Regions from separate parts of the Peribacillus sp. B2I2 genome, predicted to be linked through region 2. Evidence: riboswitches for the same ligand, from Rfam matches in the RefSeq annotation. Region 2 holds a riboswitch; each other region holds the start of a gene.
What was found. A riboswitch is a leader RNA that binds a small molecule or an ion and turns the genes downstream of it on or off. The one in region 2 is predicted to bind S-adenosylmethionine.
Positions count from the first base shown of each region.

Region 1: linked by a shared signal. The riboswitch ahead of ABIE66_RS25670 (O-acetylhomoserine aminocarboxypropyltransferase/cysteine synthase family protein) and the one ahead of mmuP (S-methylmethionine permease) in region 2 are both predicted to bind S-adenosylmethionine.
Region 3: linked by a shared signal. The riboswitch ahead of ABIE66_RS07070 (Fur-regulated basic protein FbpA) and the one ahead of mmuP (S-methylmethionine permease) in region 2 are both predicted to bind S-adenosylmethionine.

Region 1 covers NZ_JBGCCB010000001.1:5,132,554-5,142,727, forward strand. The annotation lists gene ABIE66_RS25670 (O-acetylhomoserine aminocarboxypropyltransferase/cysteine synthase family protein) at 116-1,426, opposite strand; SAM riboswitch class I at 1,528-1,634, opposite strand; gene ABIE66_RS25675 (thioredoxin family protein) at 1,782-2,093, opposite strand; gene ABIE66_RS25680 (toprim domain-containing protein) at 2,094-2,459, opposite strand; gene gcvH (glycine cleavage system protein GcvH) at 2,553-2,936, opposite strand; gene ABIE66_RS25690 (arsenate reductase family protein) at 3,032-3,388, opposite strand; gene ABIE66_RS25695 (acyl-CoA dehydrogenase family protein) at 3,530-5,317, opposite strand; gene ABIE66_RS25700 (acetyl-CoA C-acetyltransferase) at 5,391-6,569, opposite strand; gene ABIE66_RS25705 (3-hydroxyacyl-CoA dehydrogenase/enoyl-CoA hydratase family protein) at 6,648-9,032, opposite strand; gene ABIE66_RS25710 (YuzL family protein) at 9,243-9,374, shown strand; gene ABIE66_RS25715 (proline dehydrogenase family protein) at 9,425-10,174, opposite strand, start outside.
Region 2 covers NZ_JBGCCB010000001.1:3,074,441-3,084,614, reverse strand. The annotation lists gene ABIE66_RS15160 (hypothetical protein) at 1-258, shown strand, start outside; gene ABIE66_RS15155 (alpha/beta fold hydrolase) at 251-1,303, shown strand; gene ABIE66_RS15150 (nitroreductase family protein) at 1,485-2,084, opposite strand; gene ABIE66_RS15145 (ring-cleaving dioxygenase) at 2,328-3,305, shown strand; gene ABIE66_RS15140 (ring-cleaving dioxygenase) at 3,330-4,277, shown strand; gene ABIE66_RS15135 (alpha/beta hydrolase) at 4,277-4,885, shown strand; gene ABIE66_RS15130 (flavin reductase family protein) at 4,906-5,514, shown strand; gene ABIE66_RS15125 (hypothetical protein) at 5,575-5,715, opposite strand; SAM riboswitch class I at 5,743-5,845, shown strand; gene mmuP (S-methylmethionine permease) at 5,933-7,321, shown strand; gene mmuM (homocysteine S-methyltransferase) at 7,318-8,280, shown strand; gene ABIE66_RS15110 (hypothetical protein) at 8,876-9,043, shown strand; gene ABIE66_RS15105 (helix-turn-helix domain-containing protein) at 9,896-10,174, opposite strand, start outside.
Region 3 covers NZ_JBGCCB010000001.1:1,386,836-1,397,009, forward strand. The annotation lists gene thiM (hydroxyethylthiazole kinase) at 1-112, opposite strand, end outside; gene thiD (bifunctional hydroxymethylpyrimidine kinase/phosphomethylpyrimidine kinase) at 109-915, opposite strand; gene thiW (energy coupling factor transporter S component ThiW) at 884-1,405, opposite strand; gene tenA (thiaminase II) at 1,421-2,110, opposite strand; TPP riboswitch at 2,208-2,312, opposite strand; SAM riboswitch class I at 2,472-2,576, shown strand; gene ABIE66_RS07070 (Fur-regulated basic protein FbpA) at 2,754-2,942, shown strand; gene ABIE66_RS07075 (aspartyl-phosphate phosphatase Spo0E family protein) at 3,203-3,397, shown strand; gene ABIE66_RS07080 (GNAT family N-acetyltransferase) at 3,471-3,977, opposite strand; gene ABIE66_RS07085 (DUF459 domain-containing protein) at 4,193-4,894, shown strand; gene ABIE66_RS07090 (DinB family protein) at 5,225-5,707, shown strand; gene ABIE66_RS07095 (M15 family metallopeptidase) at 5,783-6,322, shown strand; gene ABIE66_RS07100 (acyl-CoA thioesterase) at 6,453-6,995, shown strand; partial or broken gene ABIE66_RS07105 (transposase) at 7,514-8,215, shown strand; gene ABIE66_RS07110 (Bax inhibitor-1/YccA family protein) at 8,390-9,025, opposite strand; gene ABIE66_RS07115 (ABC transporter ATP-binding protein) at 9,520-10,174, shown strand, end outside.

The sequences.
Region 1 (10,174 bases), 2.1 Mb from region 2:
ATATATAGAATATTTGTATATCATTAAGTTCTTTAGTATGTTGAAATTTTATCATAGATAAAAAAGGAGCGCAATGTATAATATTTCTAGTTCAAGAATGCCCAGGACTTTTTGCTTAAACCGTTTTAGAAGTCAAGGAGACGATATTCGTCGCTTTTTCAATTGCCTGCTCCAAATCTTCTATTAAATCCTCTACATTTTCAATCCCAATGGATAAACGGACTTGATCAGCACGCACACCCGCTTTCGCCAGACCTGCATCATTCAATTGCTGATGGGTCGTACTGGCAGGGTGGATGATCAAACTCTTCGCATCCCCTACATTCGCTACATGGGACCATAATTCCACCGAATTGATAAGTTTCGCCCCGGCTTCGCGGTCTCCCTTAATTCCAAAAGTCACAACGGATCCTGCTCCCTTGGGCAAATATTTATCCGCAAGGGCTTTATCGGGATGATCCTCATTAGAAGGATGCGAAACCCAAGTCACGGCAGGGTGATTTTTCAAATATTGAAGTACAGACTTCGTGTTCGAAAGATGCTCTTTCATCCTTACATGCAGCGTTTCAAGTCCAAGCGTAAACTGGAATGCGCTTTGGGCACTTAGCGCAGGGCCTAAATCACGAAGTAACTGCACTCGGGCTTTCGTTATAAAAGCGGCTGGTCCAACTGCCTCGGCGTATACCAGACCGTCGTAACTTGGATCAGGCTCCGTAAAGCCAGGGTAGTTTGGTGAGTTCCAATCGAACTTCCCTCCATCCACGATGACACCGCCTAAAGTGGTTCCATTTCCCAGAAGCCATTTTGTAGCGGAATGGATGACAATATCCGCTCCAAAATCAATTGGTCTGCATAGATACGGTGTAGCGAAGGTATTATCAATGATTAAAGGTATCCCGGCATTGTGGGCAATGTCAGCTACCGCTTCGATATCAAGGACCCTCAAACTTGGATTTCCGATTGTTTCGGCAAATATGGCTTTAGTTCTTGGCGTTATCGCCCTTTTGAAATTTTCAGGGTCATCAGGAGAAACGAACTTCACTTTAATCCCATATTTCGGAAGAGTGTTTTCAAAAAGATTATACGTACCGCCATATAAAGTGGAGGCTGAAACGATCTCATCCCCTGCACCGGCAATATTCAGGATTGACAGTGAGATGGCAGCCATTCCGCTTGCTGTTGCCAATCCGCCGATACCGCCTTCCAATAAGGCCATTCTTTCCTCAAAAACGCTGACCGTGGGATTATGTAGTCGTGTATATATATAGCCATTCTCCTTTAAGCCAAATAAATTCGCTGCATGGTCAGTGTCTTTGAACAAGTATGCATTGCTTTGGTAGATAGGGACTGCACGTGCACCTGTTTCATCAGCTTGCAGACCGCCATGAACACTCAATGTTTCGAAACGCAACTTTTTCTCTGACATACTATTTCTCCTCTTTCTCTATGGATTTAGTAGGAATTATATTGAAACCGGGCCTTTCAAAACAAAAAAACCACTTCCAAAAGAAGAGGTTTTAAAAACGCACCTCATCTTTTCAGAGCTAACACTCTGCTGGAATTAGCACCGTATATAAATTTATACCGGTTGCCGGGCTTCGTCGGGCCAGTCCCTCCGCCACTCTTGATAAGAACTATTAAATTCAGGATGCTTTCTTAATACAAAATATAACATTTTAGAATTAATCAGTCAATGAATTGTTAGAATATTCTTTGTTCAATTCCAATTTGGCCGCCACTTGTCCACAACTAAAAAAACCAATCCGTTTCTGATTGGTTTTTCAGCTGATTTCCTTAAGCAATCCATATAAATAAGGAACGGATTGAAAGGCATATATTTTTCTGTGCAGCTGCCCTTCTTTGAAAAACAATAAACACGGGACACTTTCAATTTCATATGATTCGGCAATAGCTTGAACATAATTCATATTCATTTTACCTGCCTTCAGTTCCGGGAAAAGTTCCATGGATATCGTCAGCATCTTGGAAGCCACCTGACAGGTGCCGCATAATGGCGTATATAAATATAAGCAAAATGTTTCCCCTTGTTCAACGGCAAGCTTACACTCTTCTTCTTTCCATTCCTGAATCAATTAGTCGTTCACCCTTTGACTTAAAAATTTCATTTTAACATTCATATTGGCAGATAAAAGCACAGTTGCGATATGATGTTCAGGTGAGCTCTCCACTTCTTTGTACATTTTATTAATATACAGGTGGTTCGCTTCCGGCATTTCCCTTCGGAATTGCTTCCGGAGCTTTTCTCCTGATTCATCTGCGTCAAAAAGGAGATAAACATCACGGTCCATCAATTCATCCACCAATTCATCAAGCTTAGTTAATGATATGGTCCCATTCGTACATCTAATTTCCACATCTTCATTTAAAACGGAGGCAACTTTTCTTCTATCGGAACTGCCTTCTACAATGATCACTTTATCGAATTCGCCCCATTCCATGTCATCACTCCATCTCACGAATTATGTGCGCAACTGCGATTGTACAAAATGAAAAAGAGAGCAGGCCTTTTCAGTCCCCCCTCTCCTTCGTTTTTAACCGTTAATCAAACTCTCATATTCTTCAGCGCTCATCAGGTTTTCAATATCACTGCTATTTGATGGTTCCAGCACGATCATCCATGCTTTTTCAAAAGGAGATTCATTTACATATTCAGGGTTGTCACTTAAGTCTTCGTTTACTTCAACAACCTTGCCACTGATAGGAGCATACAGCTCTGAAACGGTCTTAACGGATTCAACACTTCCAAATGGTTCGTTCGCTTTCAGTTCATCCCCGATTTCTGGAAGCTCAACGAAGACGATGTCCCCAAGCTCGGACTGGGCGAAAGCTGTAATTCCAATGCGCACTGTTCCATCTTCGGTTTTGACCCATTCATGTTCTTTAGTGTAACGAAGTTCTTTTGGTGTTGTTGTCATTATAAACCCTCCATATGTACATCTTATTTTATCTATTCCATTATAAGGTAGATTTATTGTTTAAGTAAGGAATTAACCAAATATTTTGTAAAATTTCAGTTCCAAACCTGTTCGAATTGCTCTTCTTTGAAACCTACCGTCACTTTGGTACCATCCGTAACAATCGGCCTTTTCAGAAGCATGCCATCTGTGGACAATATATCAAGCATCTCTGCTTCAGAAGCTTCTTTCAGCCTATCCTTTAAGCCTAGCTCCCGATATTTTTGACCGCTAGTATTGAAAAACTTCTTCAATTCCAAATTGCTGATTTTATATAGTTGTTCTATTTCAGTTCGCGAAGGCGGATTTTCCGCTATATGAATCGCTTCATATTGCAGTTCATGATTATCCAGCCACTTCTTCGCATTACGGCATGTGCCGCATTTTGGGTACCAATATAATGTTAAGCCCATCATTTCACCACCTATCAATAGAATACCCGTTTTCACCACGCAATACAACGAAATGTCTTTTGAATTTCCATTGCGATTTCATGAAAGGAAATAAAGGGAATGCCTTTACGGGCATTCCCTTTACAGATTCTGATTCATTGCTTAAAGTGCATATTTTTCCGTTTCGATTACCTTAACGGAAGCTTCACGTTTTTTCGCAATGACATTGATTGGATTGTGTCTTGTCAGCTTGCGAAGTGAAGAAAGCATGATGCGAAGGGTATCGCCTGTTTCCACCGCAATTAACGTTTCCTTTGCATGCTGTTCTATTTCATTGAAAGCTTCCTGAACGAAAATTTCCGTGTAAAGCACTTTTTGTTTGTTCTTCTCCAGCCCTGTAGCCGCAATTGCTTTTTCCGTACGTAATACCACGGATTCAGCTGCATATGCAAGGGATGCTATATCAGCAATATTGGAGAGGATTTCTTGTTCTTGATCAAGCTTATTGCCGTATTTCTGTGCAGCAAGGCCAGCTGCCAAAATACCGATTTTCTTAGCGTTTCTAACAAGCATTTTTTCTTGTGCCAATGGCTCATCGCCAGGCTCTTCCGGCATCATCATCATTAATTCCTCTTGCAGGCCTTGAGCCTTTTGAAGAAGCGGCAATTCCCCTTTAAGTGCTTTCTTCAGGAAAGTTCCCGGTACAAGCAATCGGTTGATTTCATTTGTACCTTCAAAAATCCGGTTAATACGGGAATCACGATATGCTTTTTCAATTTCATACTCCTGCATGAAACCATAACCGCCATGAAGCTGTACGCCTTCGTCCGTAACATAATCCAATACTTCGGAAGCGAAGAATTTATTCAATGAACACTCAATTGCATATTCAGCGATTGCAGCTGCCATTGATTTCCCATCTTTCACTTGCTCATCAGTCAATTTGCTTTGCCTTTGATCATAAAGGCCAACAGTACGGTATACAGAGCTTTCTGCTGCATAAATTTTAGACGCCATTGTTGCAAGTTTTTCTTTCGTCAAGTTAAAATCGGAAATTTTCGTTTTGAACTGTTGGCGTTGATTCGTATAAGCAGCTGTAATCTCAAGGGCACGTTTAGATCCGCCGACAGCACCCACGCCTAATTTATAACGGCCAATATTCAGGATATTGAAAGCAATGACATGCCCTTTTCCGGCTACACCCAAAAGGTTTTCGACGGGTACATGAACATCTTCGAGGATTAATGTACGTGTAGATGAGCTTTTGATGCCCATTTTCTTCTCTTCAGCACCAGTTGATACACCTTCATAATCACGCTCTACAATGAAAGCAGAGAATTGTTCGCCGTCGATTTTGGCGTATACACAGAAGACATCTGCAAAACCTGCATTTGTAATCCATTGTTTTTCACCATTTAAAATATAGTGTGTTCCTTCAGCATTCAATTTCGCAGTCGTTTTTGCCCCCAAAGCATCTGAACCTGAGCTTGGTTCCGTTAAGGCATACGCAGCAATTTTCTCACCCGTTGCCAGTAAAGGGAGATATTTTTTCTTTTGTTCTTCATTTCCGAATAATACGATCGGCAAAGATCCGATACCTACGTGTGCACCATGCGTAATTCCGAAGCCGCCTGCAAGTGCCATTTTTTCTGTAATTAATGCCGAACTGATTTTATCAAGACCCAATCCGCTGTATTCCTCAGGAACGTCAGCACCAAGTAAACCGAGTTCACCTGCATGCTTCAGTAATTTTACAGAACGGTCGAATTCATGGTTTTCTAAATGTTCAACCTGCGGCAGAATTTCATTCACCACGAAATCCTCTGAAGTTTTGGCAATCATTTTATGCTCTTCGGAATAATCTTCCGGTGTAAACACTTGATCATACGTAATATCTTCTACTAAAAAAGCTCCGCCTTTAATGAGGTTATCTGTTGTTTGATTGGACATGTTTTTTCCCCCTAAGTGATTAATGAAAGTAAACCCGCCGGAAGCATGTTGACAGCTTCCGGAAGGGATGGAATTACGCTAATAATTCAAATACTCCAGCAGCTCCCATTCCGCCGCCGATACACATTGTCACAACTCCGAATTGTTGGTTTCTGCGCTTCATTTCATGAAGCAGGCTTAATGTCAATTTTGCTCCAGAACATCCCAGTGGATGGCCTAAGGCAATGGCTCCGCCATTTACATTGACAATCTCTTCATTCAGCCCCAGCTCACGAATGATTTGAATGGATTGGGAAGCGAAGGCTTCATTCAATTCAAATAAACCAATATCGGATAACTCAAGGCCTGCTAGTTTCAAAGCTTTAGGAATGGCTGCAATCGGTCCGATCCCCATAATTTCAGGCGGTACCCCCGCTACAGCAAAGGAGCGGAACTTACCAATCGGTTTCATCCCCAATGACGAGGCCTTTTCCCCATCCATGACCATGACCGCGGCTGCTCCATCACTCGTTTGTGATGAATTCCCTGCTGTTACGGATCCTGTAACAGCGAATGCAGGTCTTAGTTTTTTCAGCACTTCAACAGTCGTACCCGGACGAACGCCCTCATCCTGTGAGAATGTGAATGATTTTTCCTTTAATTTAAGATCTGGACCCACTGAGCGAAGGGTTACGTCAACCGGTACGATTTCATCCGAAAACTTTCCTTCTGCAATGGCCTTAGCCGCCTTTTGATGACTTCGTACAGAAAATGCATCTTGATCATCACGGGAAATCCCGTATTTTTTTGCAACGGCTTCAGCAGTGTGACCCATACCCATATAATATTCCGGGGCTGTTTCCGCAAGTTTCGCGTTCGGACGCGTTACATGACCCATCATTGGTAAAAGGCTCATGGATTCCGCTCCGCCTGCAATGACTGTATCACTTTGGCCGAGCATGATTCTTTCCGCTCCATAAGCGATACTTTGCAACCCGCTTGAACAATAACGATTTATGGTTATGGCTGGTACTGTATAAGGCAACCCTGCCAACGCTCCAATGTTACGCGCCATGTTCAATCCTTGCTCCGCCTCAGGCATTGCACAACCGATAATCAGGTCATCGATGGTTCCTTCATAATTCCCTGCACGCTTTAACGTTTCCTTTACAACAAGTGCCCCTAAATCATCAGGACGTACATTAGCTAGAGAACCTTTTTTCGCTCTTCCTACCGGAGTCCTTGCTCCAGCTACTATTACCGCTTCTTTCATGAGGATCCCCCTTACTCAATTTTAAGCTATCGATCTATTAATCTTCCTTATCGGTTTGGCCATATCTTCATCTAAACATCAATTACGGAGTGGTTTCCCTTTAACGAGCATGTGCTGCATCCTTGCTTGAGATTTCGGCATCGAAATCAGTTTTAGGAACGCTTGTTTTTCCAGGTTCAAGATATACTGTTCATCTACTTCCGTGCCAAACGGGAGTTTCCCCCCTGCCAGGACGTATGCAAGCTCTTTGGCTATGACAAGGTCATGATCGGATAAGAATCCAGAAAGGCGCATGGATTCCGCCCCTAAGAGAAGTGCGGCATATCCCGTTTCACCAACGACAGGAATCTTTGTGCGGGCAGGAGCGGTATAACCTTGTTCATACATGGAAATGACAGCCTGCTTCGCATCATATAGTTGATGATCCGCATTCACACTTATTCCATCATATGAATTAAGGAAATTATTCCCGCGTGCTTCCTCAGCAGAGGTCGAAACCTTTGCCATGGCGACCGTTTCAAATACTTGGTTGGCCACTTTCTGTAAATCAAAGTCGACACCCTTCGGCATATTCCTCAATGTCTTGACATAAAGTTCTTTAGTCCCGCCGCCGCCAGGGATCAAACCTACACCAGCTTCCACCAGTCCCATATATGTTTCAGTCGTTGCCTGGATGTGCGCAGCCGGAAGGGATACTTCAGCACCCCCGCCAAGTGTCATATTAAACGGGGCAACCACTACAGGAACTGCACTGTACTTAATTTTCAGCATCGCCTTTTGGAATTGGCTGATGACCATATCGAGTTCAAAAATATTGTCATCTTGCGCTTCCATCAACATCATTGCAATATTGGCGCCTACACAGAAATTCTTGCCTTGGTTTCCGATGACAAGGCCTTTAAAATTCGCTTCCGCTTCGTCGACCGCCGCATTGATCATTTGCATGATATCCAGACCGATTGCATTATTCGGCGAAGTGAATTCAAGAATGGCCACTCCATCGCCGATATCTATCAAGCTTGCACCACTGTTTTTCTTGATTACGCCTTTTTGCTTCTTGATTGCTTTAAGATTGATCACCTTAGGATTTTCGACAATTTCTTTATATTCACCATTATCATAATAGTGGACTATGCCATTTTCTTCTTTATAGAAAGAAGTGATTCCCTTGGCGAGCATATCCTTTACCCATTGCGGAACGGAGATGCCTTCCGCTTCCAGACGGGCTACCGATTTCTCTACACCTATAGCATCCCAGGTTTCAAATGGACCAGTGGACCATCCGAATCCCCATTTCATCGCTTGGTCGATTGCCACGATGTCATCCGCAATGTCCCCAAGCAGTTGGGCAGAATACACAAGCGCCGGATTCAGCACATTCCAAAGCAATTGGCCAGCACGGTCTTCGCTATAAACAAGCGCTTTCATTTTATTTGGCAAGCCCTTGGCCTGTTTAGCCATTTCAATGGACGGCGCTTTTAATTTTTTTCGTGCATCATATTCAAGCGTTTCGGGATTCAATTCAAGGATTTCTTTGCCTTTTTTCAAGAAAAACCCTTGTCCTGACTTGCTTCCAAGCCACCCATTCTTAAGCATTTCATTCATGAAATCAGGTATTTTGAAAACTTCTTTTTCTTCTCCATCCACCTGGTCATATACGTTTTTGGCAACATGTGCAAAGGTATCCAATCCAACTACATCAAGTGTCCGGAAAGTCGCGCTGGTTGCCCTTCCGATCAACGGTCCTGTAACCGAATCGACTTCACCGACACTATATCCGCCTTTTTGCATTTCCCGGAGAGTGACCAATAAACCATAAGTGCCAATGCGGTTTGCGATGAAGTTTGGCGTGTCCTTGGCTTGGACGACACCTTTCCCCAGTACATCTTCGCCAAATCGTTTCATGTATTCGAGCACTTCTGGTGAAGTTGCTTCAGTAGGGATGATTTCCAACAATTTAAGATAACGCGGCGGATTGAAGAAGTGGGTTCCCAGGAAGTGCTTTTGAAAATCCTCCGAACGGCCTTCTGCCATCGCTTCGATTGAAATTCCGGATGTATTCGATGAAATGATGCTTCCAGGTTTACGATGCTGATCAACCTGGGCAAAAACACTTTGCTTAACCTCAAGTTTCTCAACGACCACTTCGATGACCCAATCGACATCCTTTAAACGGCTTATATCATCTTCCAGGTTTCCCGCCTCGATCAACGCAATATTTCCCTTAGCCGAAAGCGGAGCTGGTTTCTGTTTTAAAAGTTTAGTAATCGCAGTTTGGCTAATGCGGTTACGCACTTGTTTATTATCTAATGTAAGACCCTTTTTCTTTTCATCCTCAGTGAGCTCACGAGGTACAATATCCAATAATAAAGTCGGAATGCCGATGTTAGCAAGGTGTGCAGCAATCCCTGATCCCATAACTCCTGACCCTAGAACAGCAGCCTTTCGTATTTGTCGAACCAAGTTCATATCCCCCTTACGCAATGTATTGAATGAATGCTCATTCATTTTTAACCCAAAAATTTTTTGAATATTTTTTCTTATTACTAATATAGAATATATTTGGAAATTCCGCAATGATTAAACAGGAAAAAAATATTTTTTTCTCCAAATTCCTTTGGTTATTTCTCCTCCGTTCAGTAAAAAATAACCGTGCAGGAGGTGACTTATAAAATGAAGCGTAAAGATAATCCTTCTAAAGCAGCCGTAAGTGCAGCAAGCGTTAAAGGCAATGCCGGCCCTGGCGCTGAACGTCAACATGGAATCAATAAAGTGAACAGCCAGAACAATCAGTTTAAAAAATAAATCCTTCTTAATTTGAGCAGCCGTCCCTTATCCGGGGCGGCTCTCGCTTCCTATTTCTTGAATAGGCCTTTTAAAACGAAAGCAATATTGGCCGGTCTCTCCGCAAGGCGGCGCATGAAATATCCATACCAATCCGTACCATAAGGAACATATACCCTTACCTTATATCCTTCTTCAGCAAGCTCAAGCTGCTTTTCATTGCGTATGCCATATAACATTTGAAATTCAAATCGATCCCGGGGAATTCCCTGATCTTTGACCAAGTCCCTCGTAAAATCGATGATTTTATCATCATGTGTGGCAACTGCGGTATAATTGCCATTCAGCAAATGCTGCTTGATAATTTTCTTGAAATTCTCATCCACATCTTTTTTCTCGGGAAAAGCCACTTCCCTCGGTTCTTTATAAGCTCCTTTAACAAGTCTTAAATTCGGATGGTATGCATCCAGCTCCTCAATATCCTTCTCAGTCCGATACAGATAAGCTTGGATTACGGTCCCCAATTCATTATATTCAGACTTTAGGTTTTTGAATACATCCAAAGTTGGCTGACAGCGCGGAAAATCTTCCATATCAAGCGTCACGAAAACCTGATGGGCTTTAGCTTCATCCAAAATCCTCCGCATGTTATTCATTACGACCCGTTCGGACACATCCAAGCCCATCGAGGTCAACTTCAGGGATAACTGTGAATCCAGTTGATTTCTGCCAATCATGCGAATCGCTTCGATACACTCATCTGCCATCTTCCCTGCTTCATGTTCATCTTCAATGAATTCACCTAAATAATCAAGGGTAAC
Region 2 (10,174 bases):
GAAGAAAAGATTGATAGGTTAGAAGAGCTGGTCTATACACTTGTTGAGGATAGAGAAGGGACTGTCAAAGGTAATTCTTCATTACACAATAAACGGAATGCCAATTCATCGCGCAGTATGAAAAAGAAATCAAGATTGGAATCCAATGAAATGGAAGGGAGTAAAAAAAGGATATCGGATTTTATAAATAAATCTTTATTGTTAAGTGCACAGTTGCCTGAGTTCGATTCAATTGGACAGGGGAATTCAAATGGCTAAGCGGAAAGTGCAAAAAAATCAATCCGAATCCATAACTAAATGGAAACATTTAATGGATATTCCCAATCAGCCAATGCCTGAAGTGGGACTGACGCCGAAAATAGCGGTGTGGAAAAAAAATAAATCAACGCTTTGGTATTATCCGTCAGCACAAAAAAAATATGATGTACCGGTTTTTCTTATATATTCACTAATCAATACTCCTTTGATTCTTGATTTGTCCCCAGGGAATAGTTTAATAGAATCTTTTGTAAATGAAGGTTTTGATGTGTATTTGCTTGATTTTGGAAGCCCGGGCTTTGAAGATGGTGAAATATCGATCGAAGATTATATCATCGATTATATTCAAAAAGGGGTGCAGCGTGCATTACGCAACTCTGGAGCATCAGAAATTACAGTTATGGGATTTTGCCTCGGCGGTACAATAGCCGCAATATATGCTGCCATTGCAGACGAGCCAATCAAGAATTTGATCCTCTCCGTTACACCGGTAGATTTCAGTGCCTCAGAATTTTTTGATAAATGGCAGGAAGCGTTAAAGGAAGGTACCGCGAATTTTGACGAGACGATCGATATTTATCAAACGATCCCAGCCAGTGCAGTCAAATATGGAATCCGGTTAATTACATCTCCAATCTATTTATCACCCTATTTATCTTTATTGAATCAAGCGGATGATGAGGAATACGTCCAAAATTGGCGCCGTTTCAATGCTTGGGCTAATGGGCATGTACCATTATCCGGAGCAGCCGCAAAACAAATAACCAAAGAACTTTTGATAAAAAATAGCTTGGTTAATGGTGGTTTCAAGGTAAGGGGAAAAAAAGCGAAGCTATCAAAAATTGATGCTAGTGTTTTGGTCATAGCTAGTAAGTATGATCGATTGGTCCCACAGGAAATGATTTATCCGGTAATGGAGCATTTAAAATGCAAGGATAAGACATTCAGTCTACTGAAAAGTGGACATGCTGCAAAACAATATTCGGGTGAACTCCCATCTTATTTGAAGGAATGGCTACCAGGGCGTTCTTCCCCAATTCAATAGGTTACTAGGGGGGTGCGAAATGTACGTTTTGAACGACAATGAGTATAATAAAATCATGCCGGTTGTAGAATTTATGGGCTTTGCGTCATTGATATTTTCAAAATTCTTTGCGACTTTCCCAGATTATTAAAGTGAAATAAAAGTATGGGCTGGCTCAGTATGTAGAGCCGGCCCTAATGTATTATTGATAATATTTCACTCGTTCTTCAAGTGGTGAGACGTCTTTATCGCCAGGCTCTGCAGTGGGTCTTCCAAAAGGCATCTGTGCGATGAGTTTCCAATCGCTTGATATATCCCATGTCTTTCTCACCTCGTCATCGATTAAAGGATTATAATGCTGAAGACTTGCACCAAACCCCTCAATTTCCAAGGAAGTCCATACGACAAATTGTAAAATGGCAGATGATTGGTTAGACCAAATCGGGAAGTTTTCGGCATACGTTTTGAATTGTTCTTGAAGCCTTTCTAAAATGGCCTGATCTTCAAAGAATAAAACCGTACCATAACCATTTTTAAATGACTTCATTTTTTCTTCCGTTTTTTCAAAATCTTTGTCACCGACTGCTTTTCTTAATGTTTCTTTTGTGATATCCCATAATTGGTCGTGGCTTTTCCCGGTTAAAACAATCACTCTTGCACTTTGTGAGTTGAAAGCGGAAGGGGAATATTGAACGGCATGATCGATAACTTCCTTAATCCTTTTATTAGGGACGACACTTTCCTTGCTAAGGGAATAATATGAGCGCCTATCTTCAATTGCACTTGAAAAATCTTTAGCCATATATCACACCTCCATTAATTATACCGACTTATTTTGACCTGATATTATTATTTTATTAAGTGAATGGTTTGAAATATTTGAATCAGGAATGGTTGACAAATATATAAATGTCGTTTATCTTTAATTCAAGATATTTTTATTAAAAGTGTTGTGTATAACAGATTAGATACCTCGAATTCGAGATATTATTGGCGGATAATTCATCTCCTTAAGGGGAGATTTATAAAGATAGGAGTGGTACGGATGGAATTAAAAGGATTACATCATGTTTCGGCGATTACAGCTAGAGCGGGAAACAACTTTGAATTCTACACGAAAGTATTAGGGATGCGATTAATCAAAAAAACGGTGAATCAAGATGATATTCGGGTGTATCACTTATTTTATGGAGACCAAATTGGTTCACCGGGAACGGAACTGACGTTTTTTGAAATTCCCAATGCTGCCCGCACTCATGAAGGAAACAATAGTATTTCAGAAATTTCTTTACGGGTGAGGGATGATGAAGCACTCGAATATTGGAAAAAACGGTTTGTGGAATCCAAGGTTGATCATGATGAAATATCAACCCGTTTTCAAAGGAAGGTTCTTTCTTTTAAAGATCCTGAAGGGCAAAGGCTTCTTCTTGTTTCCGATCAGGATAATAAAGGCGTTCAAGGAGGGTTACCATGGGATGGAAGCCCGGTACCGCAAGAGTTTTCCATAATAGGATTAGGACCAGTTAAACTTACTGTACCCAATATTGAACAAACGCAAAGCGTTCTTACCGAAGTATTGGGGTTCAGGAAATCAGGCACATACCCATCCTCAATTAGGGGGCAAAATCCGATTGTCGTTTACGAGACAGGTGAGGGAGGAACAGGAGCGGAAGTCCATGTCGAAGAAAGGAATGACATTCCCCGAGAACGATTGGGGAGAGGCGGAGTACACCATGTTGCCTTCCGGGTGGATAATGAAGTAGAACTGAGAAAATGGATAGAGAAAATTAGTGAATCGAAATTCGTGAACTCGGGATATGTGGACCGCTTTTATTTTCGTTCACTATATTTTAGGGAGCCGAATGGCATATTATTTGAACTAGCGACTGATGGACCTGGTTTTGCAGTGGATGAAGCAGAGGAGCACCTAGGTGAGAACCTCGCACTGCCACCATTTTTAGAATCGAAAAGAAAAGATATTGAATCGAATTTAAAACCCCTGAATACTAAATCAACAAATTAATCAAAGGGAAAGGAAGTAATCGGCATGCGAAAGCAAAATGCAGGAATACATCATATAACCGCAATTGTAGGCAATCCTCAAGAGAATGTGGATTTTTATGCTGGAGTATTAGGAATGCGTATGGTGAAGAAAACCGTTAATTTTGATGATCCAGGCACCTATCACTTATATTTCGGAGATGAATCAGGTTCACCGGGTACTATCATCACTTTCTTTCCTTGGCCTGGGGCATACCGAGGGACAATTGGCTCTGGACAAGTGGGGATTACGACATATGCCATTCCGGAAGGTTCAATGGGCTTCTGGGAAATGCGTTTGGGTAAATTTAATATAGACTTTGAAAAGTCATCACGTTTCGGTGAGGAATATCTGAAATTCCAAGACCCACATGGTTTACAACTTGAACTGGTTGAGCGTAAAGAAGGTAAAAATAGCGAGTGGTCATTCGGCGGTGTACCAGCTGATAAGGCGGTCAAGGGATTCGGCGGTGCTGTATTATTTACGTCAAAACCGATCAAAACGATGGAAATATTAGAGGAAGTGATGGGCCTTCAAAAGATCGGGGAAGAGGACGATTTCATCCGCTTCAAATCCACATCGGACATCGGAAATTTAATAGATGTTAAAAAAAACGTTTTGCCAAATGGGAAAATCGGAGTAGGAACTGTCCATCATCTGGCATGGCGTGCAAGCGATAATGAAGATCATAAAGAATGGAGAGAACATATCAGTAACAATGGCTATGGCGTGACCCCATTTACAGACCGTCAATACTTCGATGCCATTTATTTCCGGGAAGATGGAGGCATACTCTTTGAAGTTGCCACAGATCCACCTGGCTTTGCTCATGATGAGACGAAGGAAACGATGGGTAGTAAATTGATGCTGCCGCCATGGCTGGAAGAAAAAAGGGGAATCATGGAGAAAACGTTACTGCCGGCAGTGCCGAGAGTACTAGAGGAGGATAAATGATGAAGCATATTTTTCAAAAAGGAAGTAATCCAGAAGCTCCGTTACTTTTGCTTTTACATGGTACTGGAGGAACGGAAACAGATCTCTTGCCATTATCGGAAATGGTTTCACCGGGTTCATCCGTATTGAGCGTACGGGGAAATGTACTTGAAAACGGAATGCCTCGTTTTTTCCGCCGGTTAGCTGAAGGGGTTTTTGATGAAGAAGATTTGATTTTCCGTACGAATGAGCTTAATGACTTCTTGGAACTAGCGTCCGGACAATATGACTTCGACCGTGACAGAGTGGTAGCATTAGGTTATTCTAATGGTGCAAATATAGCGGCAAGTTTGATGTTCCATTTCGAAGGGGCACTACAAGGAGCGATTCTTCATCATCCAATGGTGCCTAGACGCGGGATTGCTATGCCGTCACTCTCAGAAATACCTGTATTTATTGCTGCAGGTAAAAACGATCCGATTTGCCCGGCAGAAGAAACGGATGAACTTAATCAACTTTTATTGCAAGCTGGTGCTTCGGTGGAAGTTCACTGGGAAAATTACGGTCATCAGTTAACACGTTCAGAGGTCGAGGCAGCAGGTTCATGGTTTCATAAGAACTTTATATAAGAATGAAAGAGGGAATGAAGATGATTTCAGTAAATCCTGAAAGTCTGACTGAACGGGAAAATTATAAGTTTTTGACTGGAAGCATTATACCGAGACCCATAGCTCTGGTTACGACACAATCCGAAACCGGTACCATCAATATAGCGCCGTTCAGCTTTTTTAACATAGTCAGTTCCAATCCTCCGATGATTTCCATTTCTGTTCAACGGAAAGAAGGAGTTTCAAAGGACACTGCCCGAAATGCAATTCAATCAGGGGAATTCGTTGTTCATATCACTGATGAAAACAATGTTGCTGATGCAAATCGAACGGCCAAGGAACTCCCATCGGATGAAAGTGAATTGGGCCTGACCAATTTCACGACGGCTGTTAGTGATAAGGTATCCGTACCAGGATTGCAAGAAGCGAAGGTACGCTTTGAATGTAGATTAGAGCATGCGATTCCATTGGGAGGTTCCCTAGATAAACCTGGTTGTGATTTATTGATAGGGAAAATAGTCTGCTATCATATAGAGCAAGATATTTACCATAATGGCCGAATTGACCAGAATGGGCTTAAACCTGTAGCAAGATTAGCGGGTCATACTTATACAAAACTAGGGGAATTATTTGAAATGGAACGACCTTAAGTGATAAGAAAGAAAAAAAGGCGTCATCTTTTAAGATGTCGTCATTTTTTTATATCAAAATTATTCCCGGTTAGCATTATCTGCAATTCTAATACGGTGAGCGACTGTACCAAAACAAGCAATCATGCCGGAGGTGACAAAATCGTCTGAATGTAAAGGGAATTCTTTATATTCCAAAACAAAACTTGACAATTTTTTCATAGATTGATAAAGTTATAAAAAATTAATTTCTTATCCAGAGAGGTGGAGGGACTGGCCCTATGAAACCTCAGCAACAGGTCCGCTAAGACACTGTGCTAATTCCAGGGGGTGAAACCTTGATAGATAAGACCGTACGTTTCGTTTTTATTTGTCAGTAGCGCACTCTTTTTAGAGTGCGTTTTCGTTTTTTCTGGATGCAGGATAAAGGAGAGTATGAATGGAGAACAAAAGGAAACAAGAATTTCAAAGGGAAATGAAAACACGGCATTTAATCATGCTATCGCTTGGCGGGGTGATTGGAACAGGTTTGTTCTTAAGTTCGGGTTATACGATTCAGCAGGCTGGCCCGTTTGGCACCATCCTTTCGTATCTGATTGGAGCATTAGTGGTTTATCTAGTCATGCTATGTCTAGGTGAACTGGCAGTACATATGCCCGAGACAGGTGCGTTTCATAGCTACGCAGCCAAATACATCGGACCAGGGACAGGGTTTACAGTAGCCTGGTTATATTGGCTAACCTGGACTGTTGCACTAGGTTCGGAATTCACGGCTGCAGGATTGTTGATGCAGCGATGGTTTCCATCAATCAATGTCTGGATATGGAGTGCTCTATTTGCCATATTGGTTTTGGCATTAAATGCTTGGACCGTTAAGTTTTTCGCTGAATCCGAATTTTGGTTTGCGTCTATAAAGGTAATTGCGATTGTGATATTTATTATTTTGGGAGCAGCGACAATGGTAGGTTTTATTCCAATGACTAACTCACAATCAGCACCGCTATTTTCCAATTTTACAAGTGCAGGTTTATTTCCGAATGGTGCTTTTGCCATTATAATGACGATGCTTGCGGTGAATTTCGCATTTTCTGGAACTGAATTAATCGGAATTGCAGCTGGAGAAACTGTGAATCCAGAAAAAACGATACCAAAGGCAATCCGCATGACATTATGGAGATTGATCATCTTTTTTGTAGGAACCATCGTTGTATTATCCGCATTATTGCCTGTTTCGGATGCAAGTGTATTAGAGAGCCCCTTTGTTGCAGTACTTGAACGAATTGGAGTGCCATATGCAGCGGATATCATGAACTTTGTTATTTTAACTGCCATTTTGTCTGCTGCAAACTCAGGTCTATATGCCTCTTCCAGAATGCTTTGGTCCCTTGCAGATAAGAAAACGATATCACCTATATTTGCAAAATTAACAAAAAGAGGTGTTCCGATAAATGCAGTCATTTTCAGTATGTTGGGTGGTGGTTTAGCCTTGTTTTCGAGTATTATTGCACCGGATACGGTGTATATCGTCCTTGTATCCATTTCGGGTCTAGCGGTGGTTGTAGTTTGGATGAGTATTAGCGCTTCACAGTTCCTATTCCGAAGACGTTTTATAAAAGAAGGAAATTCAGTAAATGATTTGGCTTATCGTACACCATTATATCCGTTCGTACCAATCGTTTCTTTCATGCTCTGTCTTGCTTCTTGTATAGGAATTGCCTTTGACCCTACACAACGGATAGCACTTTATTGTGGTATTCCATTTATTTTGTTTTGCTATGGAACTTATTATATTACACAATCTTCAAAGAAAAGAGGAGTAAAATCATGAAGAATAAAATAAACCCAATTGACGCTATTTTACGAGATCATTCAGTCATGATTCTGGACGGAGCTCTAGCTACAGAGCTTGAGCGGTATGGATGTGATTTGGACGATCCCCTGTGGTCTGCACGAGTATTACTTGAAAATCCAGAAGTGATTTATAAGGTTCACTCTGCTTATTTTCGTGCTGGAGCGGACTGTGCGATAACTGCAAGCTACCAAGCCACCGTTGAAGGTTTCTCCCTGCGTGGGATACAAGAAAAAGAGGCCATGGAGTTAATTCGGAAAACGGTGTTACTCGCAAGGAAAGCAAGGGATGATTATTGGAAGGATGAAACGCAAACAAATAGACCCAAGCCATTGGTTGCTGCATCAGTTGGACCTTATGGGGCCTACCTTGCAGATGGTTCAGAATATGTAGGAAACTATGGTGTTTCAGATGAAACCTTAGTAGAATTTCATCGCCCAAGAATATCAGCTTTGATTGAAGCAGGTGCTGATCTCTTAGCATTTGAAACGATTCCATCCCTTCAAGAAGCAAAAGTATTGGATTCATTATTGAAAGATTATCCAGAAGTGTATGCTTGGCTATCCTTTTCCTTGAAAAATGAGAAAGCGATAAGTGACGGTACATTGCTGGAGGAGTGTACGAGGTTGTTTGAGGAAAATGAGCAAATTGCAGCGATTGGCATTAACTGTGCACCAGTATCAGTTGTCACGGAAGCTATCAATGTGTTGAGTGCAAACACGAAAAAACCAATTATTGTTTATCCGAATTCTGGTGAAACTTATAATCCGGATACCAAAACATGGCATGGTCAAGAATCTTGTAACAAGTTCGACCTGAAATCCGAAGAATGGCACCATGCAGGGGCACGTTTGATTGGAGGTTGCTGCAGAACGGCACCTCATCATATTGAAGAGATTTCAAGAAAGTGGCGACCATCCGAGGTGGTATCCTCATAGCCTTTTTTCTGGATTTCAAACTGTTTTTATAAGCTATGTAAGAAGTGGGGAAACCCTCCCTCTCGTCTTGTCAAAAATAAAAAGAACAGGAATCGTCTTAATCAGGCGGTTCCTGTTCTTTTTGTCTCTTTATTCAGATTTGAGTTATTGAAAGGAAAGGGAGAATTGCTTATTGTTTCAAGGGGCTTCTGAAATAAGTGATTCGTTTCATGTATGCCCTTGACCGAATTGCGCCTACTTAACGGTGGTTGCAGATCTTGCCGCTTGATTGCTTGGATCATGATGTACAATTAGACGAATATTGAACGAGAAAGGAGGGATTTGGAAATATTAGGTGCTATCTCTCGGGATTTAGAGAGTAATGTATCCGATTTTGCGCAGGTTCAGATTCACCTTTACTTTTTTAGCCAAACTGCTTAAGGCAACAATGTAAAACAGCCTTCATTAAAGCAAGAAGCAATGAGATGTGAGTCAACCTAGAATGAAAGTTCCTTATTGACAAAATGATTCACGATCAGTAAAAAGGGAAATTAAATCATATTTTTTTTACGCTTGGGAAAACTAAACAAACAAGAATAGAAAGGAGAGAATGAATATGAGTCGTGGTAAAAATTTTAATCACAAAGAAAAAGGACATCCAGGGAATTTACCTAATAATAGAATAAGCGAAGAGAAAGAACACAGTCGACAATATGAACAGATAGAGGATATTGTCACACATGAAGCTTTTAAAAATCGGGAAAAAGAAGACGAGATGCCTTAATTTATTGGGAAGCAGTATATAGTTTAGTCATTTTTTAAATATGCTCATAAGATAGTACTAGCAAGGTATTGCAATTTTATTGTTTGCTTAAGCAATTTCCCATTCTTTTAAGGCTTATAAAATTTCGCTTTCCGAAAAACAGCACATGAATAATAACGTATGTTCCACTTCATGATGATGGTTCCACCATTCAGCTTCGTATTTTCTTTTAAAGATTTCATTAATTTCCATATATGAGATTGGGAAAAAACCATGAGCTTTGCTATGGTTTTTTCTGTCATTGCAAATAATAAAGAGGGAAAGTAGGAGTGATTAAATGTAAATAAGCGAAAAAATCGAGGGAAAACGGAAGAATTACAAAAAATTCTGTTAAATTTTTTTTGTAAGAAGAGTGGAAAACAGGATAAAAATAATGGAGGATCTATGATAAGACGACTTTCTTCTATTAAATGATAAAAAACCTCCAACTTACTTTCTTGGGACATTGGTTTATTACAGAGCCCAGACCAGTTAGTAGTATAATCTATTTGTACACATATTATCTTGTCATAAAAAAATAGCGATCATTTTAGTCATGGAAGTGCGAACTTCAATAACGAGGACAACTTATCCTAACAAAAGTTAAGGGAGTTCATGTTCTTAAAGAATCTATCAAGCCTACCATATCTTAATTTTCCAAGTAAGTTAAATTCCAACTATCAGGAGATAGTGCAATAAGTCCACTTTATAACTATAAGACCCTGCTTTATGTCAAACGGTTCTGTCCCTCATAAATGTTTCAGGAAAATAGCAATTTGATTTCGTATTTTTGTTGCTAAATGAAAGGTTATATCAGATTCCACTTACCAGAACTTAGCCCAATGGCTCTTTTGTTTTATTAAGTTTATCTCGATTTACTTCCACTTCTCGCTTAGCTCTAATAAAAGCAATAAATTGAATCGTTTCTTCTTCAGAAAGAGAAATTCCATCGACAGAAAGCTTCATATTTGATAAATCGGTTAATTCCAAGACCTGAAGTGATTCTGTGGAAACCTCTTTAGGCAGAGAAGCTGGATAATCTACTCTACCTAGAAGATAATCGGTGGATGTATCATATAAGCCGGCTAATAAATTAATCGTTTCTAATGAAGG
Region 3 (10,174 bases), 1.7 Mb from region 2:
TGGCAAGGGTGGCATTTGCACAGTCGTTGACCGTAACAAAGTTGGTGATTTGGTGAACGAGTGGTTTTCTTTCTCTTACCTTCACGAATAAATCGGCTGCAGAAACCTTCATATTAATTCACTCCGTTCTTTTTTTGAAAATGAATGAAAATGATGGACAGGTCCATGACCCTTACCGATTGAAAAGCTATTACGAATGGCTTCAGAAATATAGGTCTTGGCCTGTTCGATCGACTCCAGCAATGTCAGTCCATTTGCCAGGTTGGATGTAATGGCGGATGACAGGGTACAGCCTGTACCATGTGTGTTTTTTGTATGAATGCGTTCTCCCTTTATCCAGTGGAAGTCAGTCCCATCATAAAAGAGATCATTTGGATTTCCCGCTGCATGGCCCCCTTTAAGTAAAACGGCTTTAGGGCCCAGTTCTTGTATGGATATGCATGCCCTGTAAAAATCTTGTTTCGTTCGAATCGACAAGCCAGTAAGAACTTCCGCTTCTGGTACATTTGGGGTTGCAAGTGTTGCAAGCGGAAGCAATTCCGTTTTTAAGGCAGAGACGGCTTTTTCGTCCAGCAAATGGTGGCCGCTTTTGGAAATCATGACAGGATCAAGGATAACGATGTCAGGTAAGAATGTTTTAAGGGACGCAGCAACTGTTTCCACTATTTCTTTAGATCCAAGCATACCTATTTTTACTGCATTGACACGAATATCTTCAAAGATGGCTGCAATTTGATCAGAAATGATAGCTGTATCGATGGCCTGAATTGAACGCACTTCCATTGTATTTTGTGCGGTTACGGCTGTGATTGCTGACATTCCAAAGACCCCATGTGCAGAAAATGTTTTTAAATCCGCTTGTATTCCAGCACCGCCCCCTGAATCAGAGCCTGCGATGGTTAATGCTGTTTTCATAAAAAAACCCCTTCATATAATTATTTTTTAGAAGTATTTTAAGTAATATGAAAGCTAAAATCGCACCTGCGAATGAACTAAGCATAAAAGCTGGTAAAAAACCAAAAAGAGCAGCTTTTTCTCCCAATAGGAGGATTGCAAGTGGATAACAGGCTAGGGACCCGAAAATCCCGGTCCCGATCACTTCCCCTAAACAAGCGAATTTTAAGCTTTGTGTTTTTCGATATACGACGGCAGCCAAAAGTGCACCGATCATGCTGCCAGGAAAGGCGAAAATTGAACCGGTACCAGACATGTTTCTAATGATGGAAACTAAAAAAGCTTGTGTTACCGCATAAGCAGGTCCTAATAATACGGCTGTCAGGACATTTGCCAGATGTTGAATAGGAAAGACTTTCGCAAATCCGGCAGGGATGAAAATAAATGAACTGGTTAAAGTCGTTATAGCCGTAATCATGGCGGTCAATGTCAATTTCTTGATTGGATTCATCATCATATCAACGACCTACAGTGGCCAATCCTGCTCATTTTGAACCATATCCCAGAATAAATATTCATATCGGGAAGTCACCAAAAAGTGCTTTTCTAATCTAAGTAGTTCCTTTTCGGGCATGCCTTCTGTTAATTCTTCCAACAAAGCAATCAGCCACTTGTGTGCTTCACCGAATTCAGGAGATGAATATGACCTTATCCAATCAGAGTAGCGATTGTTTTCCAATGCATCACCATTTTGTTCTTTCAATAGCAAACCGATCTCATAATAATCCCAAGCACATGGCAGGAGACATGCTATCAGGTCTGCCAAAGTGCCATGCTGAGCTGCATTTAGCATGTAACCCGTATAGGCTAGAGTGGTTGGTGTGGGTTCTGTATCTTCCAATTCCTTGGAGCTGATTCCGAATTCCGCAGCATAATGCCGATGGATATCCATTTCAACTTGAAGGGTTTCATTTAAAATACTCGCAAACTTTGCCATGGTTTCGATATTATGAGCTTTGATGACACCTAAAGCAAAGAGCTTGGAATAATCCATGAGATAGATATAGTCCTGCTTCAGGTAATAGGCAAATTTCTTTTCAGGAAGTGTGCCGTTTCCAATTGCCTGGACAAAGGGATGTGAATGGTTCCTTTTCCAAATCTCTTTTGCCCGTCCATGAAGTCTATCACTGAATGTTTCTAATTTAGTATTCTCCATTGTTCATCCTCCTTTAAAATGGATCCCCTTGTTTACACCCAATAAAAAAAACCCGCTCCTGAATACGGAACGGGGTAGATGGATAAAGTCTGTAAATGGACGATATCATCCACTTCCCTCCGCCGGTATGAGCCGGTTCAGGTTCAAAGGGTCCGGAACTAATTCCATCTCAGTCTTAAAAAAGACTCCCCTAGTGGTGTGAATTGTATGTAATTACTGACATCATATCAGAAAGACAAGAAAATGCAACCCGTATTTGAAAGAGGTAATCCTTTATGGCACGGAAAAAAAGGGAGATCCAGGTAATTGACATTTGATGATTATTGAGATAAAATCATGTCTACATCAATTATATATTGAATTCTTATCCAGAGAGGTGGAGGGACTTGGCCCAAAGAAACCTCGGCAGCAGACCCATTTTGGGAACTGTGCTAAATCCAACAAGCATATGCTTGGAAGATAAGAAGAGCCGTACGGACACTGTCAGCCTCTTCTTGAATTAGAAGAGGCTTTTATTTTTGCGGTATAACGTTTAGTGACATAATAAAAAAGGTATATATAATTTGGTGAAAATCAAACCAGTTAATACAGTTTAGCTCAACTAGAAGCAGGCTCTATGATGACTAGGAAAGGAGCCATTTACATGGCGGAATTATTTAAGAGGATTGAACAGAGGAAGGCAAAGCTTATTGAAGAGTTATTGGCCAATGGAGTATACAAAACCTCTGATGAAAGGCACCTTTACGATGCCCCGTTAAAAGTACTTGAAGATGAATATAAGATTGTTATAAATAGACCTAATAACGAGTCTCCTTCGGAATGGATGACATAGTAAGCGATAGACTATATTTTGGGTTCTTGGGATAGGGATATGAAGTAAGCATTCGCAATGTATCACACTTGTGGATGCTTTTTTTATTTAAGTTTATATAGTGGATGTCACAAAATATACATAATTAGAGACTGAAATAGGCTTTTTGTCACATTTAACCTATGAAATAACACATTTAATTTCTGTAAAATAGTTGATTTTAACTACGAGTTTCATTATGATGAAAGTGTAAAAATATTGAAAAATTAGGAGGTGTTTATATGATTTGCCGGAAGGTAACTATAGAAAAAGTAGAAGAAAAGAGAGAGGAAATGATCAAATTGGCAGCAATTTATGGTTTTACAAGTCTTCTAACTGTTCAAGCAAGTCAAGAATTGGATGCGCTGTTAAATGCGTTGACAAATAAAAGAGAATCTGAATATTTTTCCCTCCAGAAAGTATATAGGTATTTTTAAATTCACCATTTCGTCCTCTTTTAATCAGAGAAAAAAGCTACTACACAAGGCAATAGCTTTTAAATAAATATATTTAAATATCGACACGTTTACCAAGAATGATCAAATCCCGTTCAATGCCATCCAGCTCGGCAACTTGAGGTAAATGTGCCCATTTTTCAAACCCGAATTTGGAAAAGAGCTTCAGGCTTGGGGCATTGTGGGCAAAAATGAAACCTAATAGAGTCTTCACCCCTAATTTTGGGCTCACTTCAATTGCCTTTTGAATCGAAATTTGTCCGATTCCTTTTCCCCGGAAATAATCATCAATATAAATGCTGATTTCAGCCGTGGAATTATAGGCCGGCCTCCCATAGAACGATTGAAAGCTCATCCATCCAGCAGTTTCCCCTTCTATAGTAATTATAAATAGCGGTCGACTTTCTGAATCATGTTCCTCAAACCATTTAACCCTCGATTGTACGGATATAGGTTCCGTATCAGCCGTGACCATTCTTGAAGCAATTGTCGAATTATATATTTCAACGATCCTGGGTAAGTCCGATAGTTCTGCCTCTCTAAACTCTATGTGCTCTTCCATGATTTAAACTCCTATCTATTTTCTATCTCCAGAATAAAGGGTATCGCCGCTTTTTTATTAAGGGACGGTGAATGAAACCCAATCCATTGAAAGTTTTATACTATCATACACTCTTTGCTCTTTATCTGACAATTCATTTTATATGTTAGGACTACAGATTTTTGGGTATTTAAAAGATTAAATACTTCATAGTAAATAGACAAAAGGAGAAGCAAATGAAAAAAATAGCAGGTTTATTAATTATTGTACTAATAATTTGTTTCGCTGCATATAAATTTCAAGCCTCGGAAGCGAAAGATGTACAAAGGGTGATGGCTTTTGGAGATTCGTTAACCTATGGAAAAGGGGATAAGGACGGGGAAGGATATGTAGACGGTCTGGAGGATGAATTGAATAATCCGGAATCGGAACAAAAAGTGAGTTTTTGGAATTACGGTATAAAAGGTCAGGAAACGGATGGGGTAATGAAGCAGCTTGACGATTACCGCATTAAAACGAAACTTGATAAAGCCGATACTTTCATCGTTTATATTGGAACGAATGACTTGATCAATAGTAACGGCGGGAACTTGGAGAAAATAAGTGACCGAAAAATCGATGATGGTAAACGGGAGTATATCAACCATCTGGATAAGATTATATCAACACTGATAAAGGCAAACGATAAAGCGGATATACTGGTAGTAGGGCTATATAACCCAATTAAAGACAATGAAAAACTTGAAAAACACATTCTAGATTATAACCAAGCAATAAAGGGAATAGCGGAAAAGGATGATAGGATGGTATTCATTCCTACAAATGATCTTTTTGAAAATAAAAAGAAAACAGAGTATTTCAGTGATAAGATACATCCGAATGAAAAAGGGTATCAACTCATTACGAATCGGGTTCTGGAAAGTTATGATTTCAAATGAAAGCAAAAATGCATAAGTCGCTAGGAATTTGATATGGCCTTTAGTTGGGAAGAGAACTGCAAAGATCTGGGGTGCTTGTATCTGCTTTTGTGGCTGAATGGAGTATCCTCCAATGATGGCGATCACTCCTATTTAGAATACCCTTGATGAATTTTGATAGTCCTTTATATTAGGTGAATTTTACCTTTATGACTATCATAGAGCTGTTCAAAAAATAGACAACTTTTAATTGGTTCGTTTCTGTCAAAAAGTATTATTATTTTACACATTCATATAGGTCATGGAATAATTATAGGAGATTAGCCAGGCTTATAAGAGGAGATGCTAAGGATGAATGATAATGAAAAAATCAGGGAAGAACTTTTAAATGCGGTCAACGGACTATCGGATGAACAGCTGAACGCGCATCCTGAAGCAGGACGATGGAGCATCATTCAGGTGTTGGATCATTTATATTTAATGGAACGGGCCATAACAAAGAGTATTGCCGATAAATTGAAAAGCGACGATAGCACTCCGGCTGTTAATAAACCGATCGAGCTTACATTAAATCGTGAAGTGAAGGTTCAGGCCCCGCCATTTGTCATTCCGTCAGAATCATTCCAAACTTTGAATGAGGTTAAGGATAAGTTGTCCGAATCTCGCAAAGCTTTTATAAGAGTCGTTGATCATGCAAAAGAAAATGATCTGGAACAAAAGTCTTTTCCCCACCCTTTGTTTAAAGAATTAAGCTTGAAGCAATGGGTCCCGTTCGTGGGACTCCATGAAAAACGGCATTTAATGCAAATAGAAGAATTAAAATCAAAGTTATAATAGAAGAAAAAAACTCATCCGTCTTTGGTTGAGTTTTTGACTTTCAGACAGTTATAGTAAAGGAAGGGTTTTTCAGTGAAAGCCACTTGGGTAAGGACATGTCTGATATTGGGCTTTTTCGGATTGTTGTTGGGGCTCTTGTTCAAGTATATGCTTCCGCCTGATTTAGATGAAATCAAACTGACAGACGAGCTGAATCCGATCGTCGCCGACAAAAAAGACGAGCTTATTCAATTGGCCAATGACAAAGGCATCCCGGTAATCATTACGGCAGGGTTCCGTTCTTTAGCCGAGCAAAATGAACTCTATGAAAAAGGCCGTTTAAGCACGGGGAACATCGTAACGAATGCAAAAGGTGGGGAGTCTCTTCATAATTTCGGTTTGGCGATAGATTTTGCCCTCCTAAACAAACAAGGTGAGGCCATTTGGGATATGGGTTATGACGGCAACGATAATGGAAAGTCGGATTGGATGGAAGTCGTAACCATCGCTAAAGGGTTAGGTTTTGATTGGGGCGGGGATTGGACAGGGTTTAAGGATTATCCTCATTTACAAATGACATTTGGTTTGAGCCTGCGTGAGCTGCAACAAGGCAAGCAGCCAAAAGGGCAGTGAGAGTGGGACGCTTTATTTTAACCGAATAATTTTGACTAAAAGCAGGAAAATAAGCATGTGAATTGATTTACAGGTAATAATTCGATAAAGTGGACTAGTGAGAAATCAGACTTAAAGGAGTGCAGTCACCATGGAAGAAATAAAACATTGCCGGGATTCTTTGGTCATAAAAACAAGCCTTGTCCTCCCGCCGGATACAAATAACATTGGTACGATGTTCGGAGGCAAATTAATGGCATACATTGATGATGTAGCGGCTATATCCGCCATGCGTCATGCTCGAAGCAACGTCGTTACGGCATCAACCGATTCTGTCGATTTCCTGCACCCTATTCACGAAGGAAATGCAGTTTGCCTGGAAAGCTTCGTGACCTATACGGGCAGAACATCAATGGAAATCATCGTAAAGGTGATTGCAGAGGATTTAGTTACAGGAGATCGGAATTTATGCGTCATTTCCTTTTTGACCTTTGTTGCCATTAATGAAGAAGGTAAACCAATACCGGTTCCACGTTTGGTTCCTGAAACAGAGATGGAAATGAATTTAAATGAATCGGCAAAACAACGGGCCCAAATAAGGAAAAAAAGAAGAGAAGATACACAATTCATTGCAAGTACCTTCGGTGTGAAACTGCCATGGACTGATCAATCAAATCCAGGATTATATAAATAAGATACGAAAGCCTTAAGCAGTTCTTACTTATTAATGAAGCATTGAGACCAAATTCGTGATTTGGTCTTTTATTCATTGGCATGGTTCTGAAAAATAGAATCCATTTTTGAATACATCCCTGAATTATCTTTTTACAGGAAATAACGGTGTATGGGCAAATACGTGAAAAGACACTTGGGCGCTTGAATAAGTCCAAGCGCCTCAGACTGTAGACAAATTAGATAATAATTGAGTTTGTCACATGTGATTTCCTCTCCAGGCACTCGCTTTCCCCGCAGGAGCCTCGAACATTCCGTTCCAATCAACTTTGTTTTAACAGAAAGATAGAACTCTTTTTGCCTACAGTCTTTTTTGTTCTAAAATAGAAGGATAAAACTCGAGGTGTTAAGGAGACTTAATAAACATGATTCTATTCAGCGAGATCAACTTGAAATGATTACTTTAGATCAACTGGTGCCATCGAATGTATGACTTGGTGAATGATATGTATTCAGAGGCCCAAGTATTGATCCAGTTATGAGCCATTTCCACCAGTTAAATTTATCAAGGAATAAACCAAGGTGATTAAAGAAAGTTCAACTGATCCTGAAAGTGGCCACTATGTGAAAGTTGAACGAACAAAACAGTTTGCCTATTCGTTCCATGCGGCAGCAAACCGCAATGGATTTGTGTTGCAGGACGAGAGTAACATCCGGAAATATGCATGTTAGTCATATCTTAGAGCTTATTGAAAAAGTTGAAAACTAGAAGCTGTTGCCGCAGATGCAGCTTACAAAACACCAGCCTTTATAAACTACCTTTTTGGCAAAGAAATCACACCAGCTTTATCCTATACACGTCCTCGAACAAAAGAAGGGTTCTTCCATAAACATGACTATGTGTATTGTTATCTCTGCTCATCGGACGAGATTTTAAAGTACACAACAACAAATAAAGAGGGCTATTGTGAGTACAAATCATCCAATCCATTTGTGCGAATTGTTCATTTTTTTCAGAGTGTACAGAAATTAAAGACCACTAGAAAGTGGTCACACGCCATATTTTGCAAGAATGTAAGGAAAACATATTTATGCGAAACGTAAAGGCAAAAGAAAGGCACGTTATGCGTTGGACTACTTAAAGGGGGATTTGAAAATTGTCGGTGCAGGCGATGCTTACTTTGCCATGAGAATGTAAAGAAGATGGCCAACTGGACTTGGCGAGGGTCAGAAATGTCCTGAATAATGACCTAGGAGAGGTCACTATTCTCTATAACTGCTTCAAATCCAATAAAAAATCAAAAAAGGTTTTGGAATGAGACCATTCCGAAACCTTTTTGTTTACAAACTGAGACGCTCGGATCAGTCCAAGCGTCATTTCTTAAGATACCTTGTTGGTTTGATCATACGCGCTTTTTAGTCATCGCTTGCCAATATACCAAAGAAACGTAAGATGTTAATGAAAAGGTTAATGAAATCTAGATACAGATTCAAGGTCATTAGCGGTACTTCTTCCGCTGTAACCCCGTAATGCTTCATTCGATTGAAATCATATAAAATATAACCACTGAAAACTAAAATCCCAATAAATGAAAAGACCAGCATGGCTGTAGAACTTAATGGAGAAAAAATGTTGAAAATGCTAATGGCCACTAAAGCAAGCAAGGCCGCAAATAACATTCCTCCCAAGAAAGAAAGGTCCCTTTTGGTGGTTGAAGCATAAATCGCCAGTCCTCCAAATACAACTGTCGTCGTCACACCGGCTAAGATCACCACATTTGCCCCTGCAGCGGCAAGGTAGTGTGCAATGATCGGATAGGTCGTAATTCCTGAAATAAATGTGAAACTATACAAGAATGTGTAACCGATAGCTTTTTTCTTCCGCATGATGAAAGCTCCAATCAACATGGCAAACTCAAGTATCGCTAAGGGAATGAACAAGAATGGCGGAACAAAAGTGCCGAGAGCCATCCCTAAAACGGAAACAGCAAGAGATAAAGCGAACGTCCGCATGACGGATGGCAAATATGTTTGTACAGTTTGTGAATACATTCAATCACCTCATCATTTTTTTCTACCATTTTCTACGATTCTGTTTTAAAAAGGTTTCATTGCATTTGATAAAAATTAGGTGTTTTTTTGAAAGTATTGAAATATATATGAAATAATTACATTTTTTATGATATTCTTAAAAATAGACTAATTTTTCTGAAATATTAAAATATTACTAACCAGAATCATTCTGCGGTACGTACAAAGACAAGTTGAATTTAGAGGTATGATCTATAAAAATAGTTATTTCGAAATAACAAATAAAAAAATATTGGTTCTATGCAATTAATAGGACTTCAAAACTTTACTGTATAACAGTTATAAAGGAAATGATTTTTTATTGCAGAAAATTATTCCTAAAGTTATAAAATATGAAAAAAATGTGATTATTTTGCAATAAAACTATTGTATAATTGTAAAAAATTGATTAAAATTTTAAATAATTATCAGAAGATTAATTATTTTCCCGAAAAAATAGTTTAGGGGGAGCAAGGATGAAGAAAGCTATTTTGCAAATAGAGAACCTAACTACCTCATTTCGAATCGGTAACAAATATCATGCAGCAGTGGATGATGTTTCGTTTACGGTGAATGAAAATGAAATTGTAGCAGTTGTTGGAGAATCAGGTTGTGGAAAGAGTGCATTGGCTTTATCTATCATGCAATTACATAATAAGCAGAGAACGAAATCCCAAGGAAACATTAATTATAAAGGCCAAAATCTACTAAAGTTGAATGATATGCAAATGAATAAAGTCCGGGGTAAGGAATTGGGTATGATATTCCAGGAACCTCTAACGGCGTTGAACCCGCTCATGACCATAGGAAAACAGATCGAGGAGAATCTTGATTACCATACTGAACTTTCCAGTGAGGAAAAAAAGAACAGGACGATCGAACTTTTGACACAAGTAGGAATTCCTTATCCTGAACGGACGTACAAGCAATATCCGCATGAGCTCTCGGGTGGAATGCGGCAAAGGGCGATGATATCGATTGCCATTGCTTGTAACCCTGCACTGGTCATTGCCGATGAACCCACCACGGCACTGGATGTTACGATTCAAGCGCAAATACTTGATCTGCTGAAAGATATCCAAAGCAGGACAAAAATGGGAATCATCTTAATTACACATGATCTGAGCGTCG